Regions from separate parts of the Streptomyces sp. NPDC127129 genome, predicted to be linked through region 1. Evidence: riboswitches for the same ligand, from Rfam matches in the RefSeq annotation. Region 1 holds a riboswitch; each other region holds the start of a gene.
The links. Region 1 has a riboswitch for cyclic di-AMP ahead of ACFVGW_RS32990 (M23 family metallopeptidase). Riboswitches for the same ligand answer to the same signal wherever they lie in the genome.
Positions count from the first base shown of each region.

Region 2: it holds a riboswitch for cyclic di-AMP, as region 1 does, so the genes downstream of both, ACFVGW_RS19640 (transglycosylase family protein) here and ACFVGW_RS32990 (M23 family metallopeptidase) in region 1, are expected to answer to the same signal.
Region 3: it holds a riboswitch for cyclic di-AMP, as region 1 does, so the genes downstream of both, ACFVGW_RS01475 (peptidoglycan DD-metalloendopeptidase family protein) here and ACFVGW_RS32990 (M23 family metallopeptidase) in region 1, are expected to answer to the same signal.
Region 4: it holds a riboswitch for cyclic di-AMP, as region 1 does, so the genes downstream of both, ACFVGW_RS30770 (M23 family metallopeptidase) here and ACFVGW_RS32990 (M23 family metallopeptidase) in region 1, are expected to answer to the same signal.

Region 1 covers NZ_JBHXTV010000023.1:20,636-22,827, reverse strand. Annotated here, with positions in the region: gene ACFVGW_RS32995 (PP2C family protein-serine/threonine phosphatase) at 1-1,047, shown strand, start outside; cyclic di-AMP (ydaO/yuaA leader) riboswitch at 1,260-1,407, shown strand; gene ACFVGW_RS32990 (M23 family metallopeptidase) at 1,419-2,192, shown strand, end outside.
Region 2 covers NZ_JBHXTV010000009.1:288,196-290,387, forward strand. Annotated here, with positions in the region: gene ACFVGW_RS19635 (transglycosylase family protein) at 1-569, shown strand, start outside; cyclic di-AMP (ydaO/yuaA leader) riboswitch at 829-1,004, shown strand; gene ACFVGW_RS19640 (transglycosylase family protein) at 1,008-1,703, shown strand; gene eno (phosphopyruvate hydratase) at 2,024-2,192, shown strand, end outside.
Region 3 covers NZ_JBHXTV010000001.1:349,822-352,013, forward strand. Annotated here, with positions in the region: gene ACFVGW_RS01475 (peptidoglycan DD-metalloendopeptidase family protein) at 7-951, opposite strand; cyclic di-AMP (ydaO/yuaA leader) riboswitch at 956-1,142, opposite strand; gene ACFVGW_RS01480 (tyrosine-protein phosphatase) at 1,504-2,192, shown strand, end outside.
Region 4 covers NZ_JBHXTV010000019.1:121,664-123,855, reverse strand. Annotated here, with positions in the region: gene ACFVGW_RS30775 (GntR family transcriptional regulator) at 1-170, opposite strand, end outside; gene ACFVGW_RS30770 (M23 family metallopeptidase) at 342-1,127, opposite strand; cyclic di-AMP (ydaO/yuaA leader) riboswitch at 1,140-1,306, opposite strand; gene ACFVGW_RS30765 (M16 family metallopeptidase) at 1,520-2,192, opposite strand, start outside.

The DNA.
Region 1 (2,192 bases):
TTCGACCTCTCCACCCCGCCCGCCTACACGGCCGCCCCGATGTTCTCGGCCGCGCCGCTCCTCGCCGCCCCGTTCTTCTCCGTGCTCACGACGCTGCTCACGGGTATCGCCGCCGTCCTCGCCAGCGTCGGGCTGCACCTCTACAACGGAACCGCCGGCGAGGTCCCCTCCCTCACGGAGACGCTGACGGTCGTCACCGTCTCCGCCCTCGCCCTGCTGGTGAACCGGGTCGTGCTGCGCAGCGGCGAGCGGCTCGCCTCGGCTCGGGTGATCGCGGAGACCGCGCAGAAGGCCGTCCTGCCGACGCCCGCCGAGCGGATCGGCGGGCTCCAGGTCGCCGCCCGGTACGAGGCGGCGCAGGCGGACGCGTTCATCGGCGGCGACCTGTTCGCCGTGCAGGACACGCCGTACGGGGTGCGGCTCGTGGTCGGTGACGTCCGGGGCAAGGGGCTCGACGCCGTCGAGGCGGTCGCCGTGGTGATCGGGGCCTTCCGGGAGGCGGCCGAGCAGGAGGCCACGCTGGAGGGGGTCGCCCAGCGGCTGGAGAGGGCGCTGGCGCGGGAGGGCACGCGCCGGTCCAGCCTCGACGCCTTCGAGGGGTTCACCACCGCCGTCCTCGCCGAGATCCCGCGCGGCGACGGGCGCGTACGGATGGTGAACCGCGGCCATCCCGAGCCGCTCCTCCTGTACGCGGACGGCGGGCTGGCCCACCTCGAACCGACCGAGCCCGCACTGCCGCTCGGCATGGGCGAGCTGGCCGCCTGGCCGGACCGGGCCGACGAGGCCCCCTACCCGCCGGGCGCCACGCTGCTCCTCTACACCGACGGGCTCTCCGAGGCGCGCGACTCCTCGGGGGCCTTCTACGATCCGGCCGAGCGGCTGGCCGGCCGGATCTTCCCGGGGCCGGACGAACTGCTCGACGCCCTGGTCGACGACGTCCGCCGGTACACCGGCGGCGGCTCCACGGACGACATGGCGCTGCTCGCGGTGAGCCGTCCCGCGGCGGGGCAGCCGGAGCGGCGCAGGACGATGCCCGTGGTGCCGTGACCATCCGTAGTCGTGAGGTACCGCTGAGATAACAATTGACGAACCGTCAGTTCGATGGGCTCCTCATTGGTCCGTACTGAAGCGGGATCAAATCGGTCCCTACCAGATCAATCGCGTTAATGATCAACGGGAACAGCTTGGAATCCGGCCCTCGTGTCTATTAACGTTCGATAACGCAGCGCGGTCGTCCCAGTCGTCGCCAGAGACGGCACCGTGCGCACGCGCCGAATCCTGAAAGGGAACCGGGGAACCATCACTTGGGGTGAATCGGGCACCGTCGCACCCGTGCGGCACCGCCCGTAGGAGACCTTCCTGCTCCGAACCCGTCAGCTAACCCGGTAGGCGAGAAGGAAGGAAAGGAGTACGCCTCCGTGGCGTCCAACACCCCTGCTCCCGAGGGTCTTTCTGACGGGTTCCACGCGTTCGGCGCTTCAAACGCCGCCGGGACGGACGACGACACGGCCACGTGGGGGGAGTGGAACCCCACCGAGGACTCCCTTCGCCAGCAGGCCCGTTCGGGCGGACGTCACCGTGTCGTGAAGCAGCGCTCCGGCTTCGCCCGCTCCTCCACCGTCCTCGGTGTCGGTGTCATCGCGGCCGTCGGCGCGGGTGGCATGGCGACCGCCAAGGACAAGCCCCCGGTCTCGATCTCCCTCCCCGACCTCAACCTGCCGGACGCCTCCGAGCTGCCCGGTGTCGGGCAGCTCATCTCCGACGAGGACGGCACGGACTCCGGGACGAACAACCCGCAGCCGCTCACGGCCACCCTCGCCCTCCCGGCCGACAGCGCCGAGAAGGCCGCGGGCTCCCCGGCCGCCTCGACGGCGGACGCCGGCGAGGCTCTGCGCGCCCGCATCATGCAGCAGGCCGAGCAGCAGCAGGCCTCCGCCGACGCCGACAAGAAGGCCGCGGCGGAGAAGGCGGCGGCCGAGAAGGCCGCGGCCGAGGCGGCGGCGAAGGCGGACGCGGCGGAGAAGGCCGCGGCCGAGGAGAAGCGGAAGGCCGAGGCGGCCGCCGCGGCGAAGGCCGAGGCGGAGCGCCTGGCCAAGCTCGCCGCGAGCTACGCCCTGCCCACGTCCTCGTACACCCTCACCTCCACGTACGGCCAGTCCGGCTCCATGTGGTCCTCCGGCTACCACACCGGC
Region 2 (2,192 bases), on a different contig from region 1:
AGACGACGTCGCCCGACGCCGACGCCTCCGAGACCGCCACGCCGGGCAGGGGCAACGGGAAGGGGAACGGAAGCGGTGACGGGGCGGGTGAGCCGTCCGCCACACCCGAGACGTCCACCACGCCCACCGCGCCGAGCACGTCGGAGACCCCGGGCACGGGGAAGCACCGCGGTGACGCGGCTCCGGAGGAATCGGTCAATCCGGGCGAGAGTGGCGAAAAGGGTCGCCACGCCGCGCCGACTGACACCCCGACATCCGACGCGGACGCCGAGGCGGGCGTGCCGGAGCAGGGCAACAAGGGCGAGAAGGGCAACAAGGGCGAGAAGGGCAATAAGGGCTCTTCCGGCAGTTTGGACAACACCGCTGCTCAGGACATATCCGGGGCGATCGGTGAATACACCGTCAAGTCGGGCGACAGTCTCTCCGAGATCGCCCAGCAGAACGAACTCCCGGGCGGCTGGGGCGCCCTCTACGACGCCAACCGTTCGACGGTCGGTGCCGATCCGGACCTGATCCTCCCTGGCCAGAGCCTCGACCTCGGCCTCGGTTCGGCTGCGAACCAGGGGTAGTTCAGGGCCGTATGTCCGGTTCTGCGCCAGTGAGACATGGGTCTCTTTGTCTCAACTGGCGCGTCCCGTCCATAAACTCGGCTTCCGTCACCTCTCACCTGCGTAAACACCCTTCGTCCCCTGGCGAGTAGGGGTGAAATGTCCGACCTGGGCCTCTTTGAACTTCCCCCGGGTCTGTGTCTACGGTCAGGACCGCTCGCCACCGCGGGCCCCGTCGACCGAAACGCCGAATCCTGCCGTCGGCCGATGGGAACAGTCGTCGCGTCAAGCGCCGTAGGCAGGAGCGGGGGACCCAAGGTAAGTGCCGCCCCCGGCCGTTGAGACAGACGGCCGGAGGACCGGCTTGGGGTGAAGCCGCGCGCAAGGTCGCGCGGCCGGGCAACTCACATGGCCCGAACCCGACAGCTCACCTCGCAGGCGTCGGTGAGGAGAAGTTCCATGCTGTTTTCCGCCAAGGGCAAACACCGTCGTGCCTCCAAGGCCACCCGCGCCGTCGCTCTCGCCGGTATCGCCGGTGTCGCCGTCGCCGCCCCGCTGATGACCGCCGGTTCGGCCTCGGCCGCCACGGCCTCCGAGTGGGACAAGGTCGCCCAGTGCGAGTCCGGTGGCAACTGGTCCATCAACACCGGCAACGGCTACTACGGCGGCCTGCAGTTCTCCGCCTCCACCTGGGCCGCCTACGGTGGCACCGCCTACGCCGCCACCGCCGACCAGGCCTCGAAGTCGCAGCAGATCACCATCGCCGAGAAGGTCCTCGCCGGACAGGGCAAGGGTGCCTGGCCGAGCTGCGGCGTCGGCCTCTCCGGTGCCGCCTACACCGGTGGTGCCGCCGAGAGCGCGCCGGCCGAGCCGGCCGCCCCGAAGCAGGAGCGTCAGGCCGAGCAGCCGACGACCCGCAGCGAGACCCGGACCGCGCCGAAGAAGGCCGAGTCCAAGAAGACCGTCACCACCCCGACCGGCAAGAAGGTCAAGAAGGGCGACGGCGAGTACAAGGTCGCCGCCGGCGACACCCTGAGCACCATCGCCGCCGCCCACGACGTCAAGGGCGGCTGGGCGAAGCTCTTCGAGCTCAACAAGGACGTCGTCGAGGACGCCGACCTGATCTACCCGGGCCAGCAGCTTCACCTGAAGTGAGGCCCGCGGCCCGCGTGAGTCCGGCGGCTCACACGGGTCCGACGACCCTCCCGCGGTGACCACCCCGGTCCGGAGCGCTCTTCCCCCGTGCGCTCCGGGCCGGGGTTCCGCGTTCCCGGGCCCGGGGGCGGGGCCCCGCGGAGTTACCGCCGAGTAGTTCTGGGGCGCTTTGGCCGTGGATGCGTGCCCTTGGGTCCTTTTTCGTCCCACGGGGCGGGCGCCCGGCGGGCGGGAGCCCCGGAGCCGGTTAGGCTCTTGTCGCAAGGCCAAAGCGACCCTGCACCGCAAGCGTCACATCTAGCGTCACATCCCAGAAGGAGATGCTCGTGCCGTCCATCGACGTCGTCGTAGCCCGGGAAATCCTGGACTCCCGAGGCAACCCCACGGTCGAGGTCGAGGTCGGCCTCGACGACGGCAGCACCGGCCGTGCTGCCGTTCCGTCCGGTGCCTCCACCGGTGCGTTCGAGGCCATTGAGCTCCGTGACGGAG
Region 3 (2,192 bases), on a different contig from region 1:
GGTGCGTCAGATGCTGACGCCGTGCGAGCGCAGGTAGGCCAGCGGGTCGATGTCCGAGCCGTAGCCGGGTCCGGTGCGGATCTCGAAGTGCAGGTGCGGACCGGTGGAGTTGCCGGTCGAGCCGGAGAGACCGATCTCCTGGCCACCGGTGACGGTCTGGCCGGCGGAGACGTTCAGGGAGGAGAGATGGGCGTACTGCGAGAACGTGCCGTCGGCGTGCTGGATGACGACCTCGTTGCCGTACGAGCCGCTGTTGCCCGCGGAGTAGACGGTGCCCGCGCCGACGGCCTTCACCGAGGTGCCGGAGGAGGCGATGAAGTCGACACCGGTGTGGTAGCCGGAGGACCACATGGCGCCGGAGGCGCGGTACGGGGTGGAGATGCCGCCGCCGACGGGGGCGACCCAGCCGGAGGAGGATGCCTGCGCGGGGGCGGACGCCGGGGCGGCGGTGCCGGCCGGGTCACGCTCGGCGGAGCGGGAGGCGCGCGTGTCGGAGGAGGGCTTCTCCGCCTTCGGAGCGGCCTTGGGGGCCTTCTTCGGAGCGGCCTTGGGCGCCGCCTTGGCGGTCGACTTGGCGCCGAGGGTGAGCTTCATGCCGGGAAGGATCAGCGACGGGTTCTCGCCGACGACCTGGCGGTTGTCCGTGTAGAGCTTCTTCCAGCCGCCCGCGAGGTGGTGCTCGGCGGCGATCTTCGACAGGTAGTCGCCACGGACGACGGAGTACGTCTTCGGCTTGGCGGTCTTCCCGGCGGCCGGGGCCTTGGCGGGGGTCGCGGCGACGGAGGCGACGGCCTGGTGGGACGTCACGGACGGGGCGGCCTTGTCGGCGGCGTGAGCGCCGGTCGCACCGAGCAGGGGCAGGGCGACGACGGCGCCACCCGTACCGGCGGCGACGAATCCACGCGTGAGCGGGTTGGCCTTGGGACGGCGGTGCTTACCCTTTGCGGGCATGGCGAATTCCTCTCCGTCGCCTGCGAGGTGAGCTGTCGGGTTCGGACTGGAGATGTCCGGCCGCTTTTCACGCGGCTTCACCCCGAGCCGTCCGGAACGACCGGAACGGCGTACTACCTGGGTCCCCCGCTCCTGCCGTACGTGGGTGGGTGCGGATTCCGGGCGGTGGCAGGATTCGGCGGGTCCGACCGGATTGAGCGTGACGCTAGACGAGCGGGTCGAGGCGAACAAGCCGCCTCTTTTCGTTCGCAATCATGGGATGCAAATTCACACCGGATTCCGGTCACCCTCCGTGGAGGGCGGGACCTCGATCTCCTTTTCCGCTACGGGGATTGCACAAGACGATCAGGCACGGTCCGTCACCTCTATGACGCTGCTCACGCGCCGAATCCCATCTCCCCTGCAACCAGGGCGCGTTATACCTAAGGGCCCAATTCGGACAGAACACCCATTCCCATACCCCGGGGGTAGGCGGAGGCCCGGTCACCCGGGATGATTGGCCCAGGAATCGATCAGCAGTCGATCCCGATCCGCCAACCTTCAGGAGCACTCGTGACGCAGCAGCTGCCGCAGGTCCCGTCGACCGAACCCGAGCTCACCGGGGTGCGCAACTTCAGGGACGTGGGCGGACTGCCGACCGTGGACGGCGGTTCGGTGCGGTTCGGCCGCCTTTTCCGCAGCGGCCACCTGGCGCACGCCACCGAGCAGGACGCGGCGTTCCTCTCCACCCTCGGGCTGCACACGATCTTCGACTTCCGCAATGTGGCCGACCGCAAGATCGAGGGCCCGGACGTCGAACTGCCCGGCGTGCGGAACGTGAACATACCGCTCAACGACCCGGCTGACGGCAAGGAGTTCTGGAGGCTGGTCAGGACCGGCGAGCTGGAGCAGCTCCGCGGCATCCTCGGCGACGGCAAGGCGGCGGCGCGAATGTCCGATTCGTACCGGAAGATGATTGTCGAGCGGACGGCGGAGCACAGCGGCATCCTGCACGCGATGGCCGAGGACAGCGTCCCGGCGCTGATGCACTGCGCGGCCGGGAAGGACCGCGCCGGCCTCTCCATCGCCATCTCCCTGCTCGCGGTGGGCGTGGAGCACGAGGCCATCGAGGCCGACTACGTGAAGTCGAACGACCCGCACCGCCGCTACAAGGTGCAGCGCAGCTCCACCTCCGCGGACGCCATGTCGCCCGAGGTGATGGAGCTGCTCAGCCCGCTCTTCGACGCACGGGTCGAGTATCT
Region 4 (2,192 bases), on a different contig from region 1:
ATCACGAAGCCCTCTGACTCCAGGGTGCGCAGCGCCTCGCGGACGGGGACGCGGGAGACTCCGTACCGGCGGGCGAGCTGCTCCTCGGTCAGCCGGCTGCCGCGCTCGAAGACCCCGGTGACGATGTCGTCCCGGATCGCCGTGCATACAGAGTGCGCGGGAATGCGCATGTTCGACCTCCGCCTTGATCCGCGCGAAACCGGTTCTCCGGCGACTCTATTGCAGCAGGGCATTGTTTCCGACGGCTCCGCAGGAACCATGGATATGTTTTTGGTCAGCGAAAAGCCCCGGCTCGGTACGAGCCGGGGCTTTTCTGAGAAGCCGGGAAAGACCTCGAACGGTCAGACGTTCACACCGCGCGCACGGAGGTACGCGATCGGGTTGATGTCGGAGCCGTACTCGGCGGTGGTGCGGGCCTCGAAGTGGAGGTGCGGACCCGTGGAGTTGCCGGTCGAGCCCGAGATGCCTATCTGCTGGCCCGGGGTGACGGACTGGCCGACCCCGACACTGATGGCGGAGAGGTGACCGTACTGGGTGTACGTGCCGTCGTTCATCCGGATGACGACGTTGTTGCCGTACGCACCGCCCCAGCCGGCCTCGACGACGGTGCCGGAGCCGACGGAGACGACCTTGGTGCCGGAGGCGGCGTGGAAGTCGACACCGGAGTGGCTGCCCGAGGACCAGAGCGCACCGCCGGTCTTGTAGCCGGTGCTGACGTACGAGCCGGCCACGGGGAGCTGGAAGGAGTTCAGGCGCTTGCGCTCGGCCTCACGGGCGGCGCGCTCCCTGGCCTCGCGGATCTCCTTGGCGCGGGCCTCCGCCTTGCGCTTGGCCTCGGCCTTGGCGCGGGCCTCCGCCTTGCGCTTCGCCTCGGCCTCGGCGGCCTCGCGCTCCTGGGCGGCGGCCTGGGCGTCGACGGTGGCGGCGAGCGAGTCGGCGGCGATGATCTGGGTCAGCCCGGTGTCCTCGACGGAGGGGGCAGCGTCCGCGTCGACGGCGAATGCCGGGGAGGCGAGGGTTCCGATGACGCCGGTCGTGGCGAGGGTCGCGACGCCGGCGATGCCGGCGCTGCGGCGCGACAGACGGCTCGGACCACGGTGCTTCCCGGTGGCACGGGTGAACGCCATGTAGGGGCTGTTCCTTTCCTTCCTTCTCGCCTACCGGGTTAGCTGACGGGTTCGGAGCAGGAAGGTCTCCTACGGGCCCCTCCGCAGGGATGCGAAGGCGTCCGATTCACCCCAGGGACTTCGTGTGGGTCCCCGGCTCCCCAGGCTCACGCCTGACGGGGACTCGGCGATGACTGTCCGATGCCGCGGGTGCGGCGGAGTGCAACTGGCGAACAGCCGGATTGACGGTATGCGGACCATCTTTCAATAACCAAACAGACACGGCCGTTTGTAAGACATGCCACAGGGCATACGCCCACCCTCTGCTGCAATACGGACAAAGAGGAGGACCCCGACGTACCGTGACGTCGGGGTCCTCCTCTGCCGCCGGACGCGGCGGCGCGACGGCTCAATCAGCCGGTGACGACGGTCACTTCCCCGATACCGAGGGCGCGCACCGGCTCCTCGATCTCCGAGGCGTCACCCACGAGCACCGTGACGAGACGGTCCACGGGGAAGGCGTTGACGACCGCGGCCGTCGCCTCCACCGTGCCGGTCTCGGCGAGGCGCGCGTACAACTGCGCCTGGAAATCGTCCGGAAGGTGCTGCTCGACCTGGTCGGCGAGGGTCCCGGCGACCGAGGCGGCGGTCTCGTACTTGAGCGGCGCCACGCCCACCAGGTTCTGCACGGCCACATCACGCTCGGCGTCCGTCAGGCCTTCCGCGGCGAGGGTGCGCAGCACCTTCCACAGGTCGTCAAGTGCCGGGCCGGTGTTGGGGGTGTCGACGGAGCCGCTGATGGCGAGCATCGAGGCGCCGTTGCCCTCGCCGTCGGAGCGCAGCACCTGGCCGAAGGCACGGACACCGTAGGTGTAGCCCTTCTCCTCGCGCAGGACACGGTCCAGGCGGGAGGTGAGCGTGCCACCGAGGCAGTACGTGCCGAGGACCTGGGCCGGCCAGACGCGGTCGTGCCGGTCGGCGCCGACACGGCCGATCAGCAGCTGGGTCTGGACGGCACCCGGGCGGTCGACGATGACCACGCGGCCGGTGTCGTCGGCCGTGATCGGCGGGACCGGGCGGGGCTCG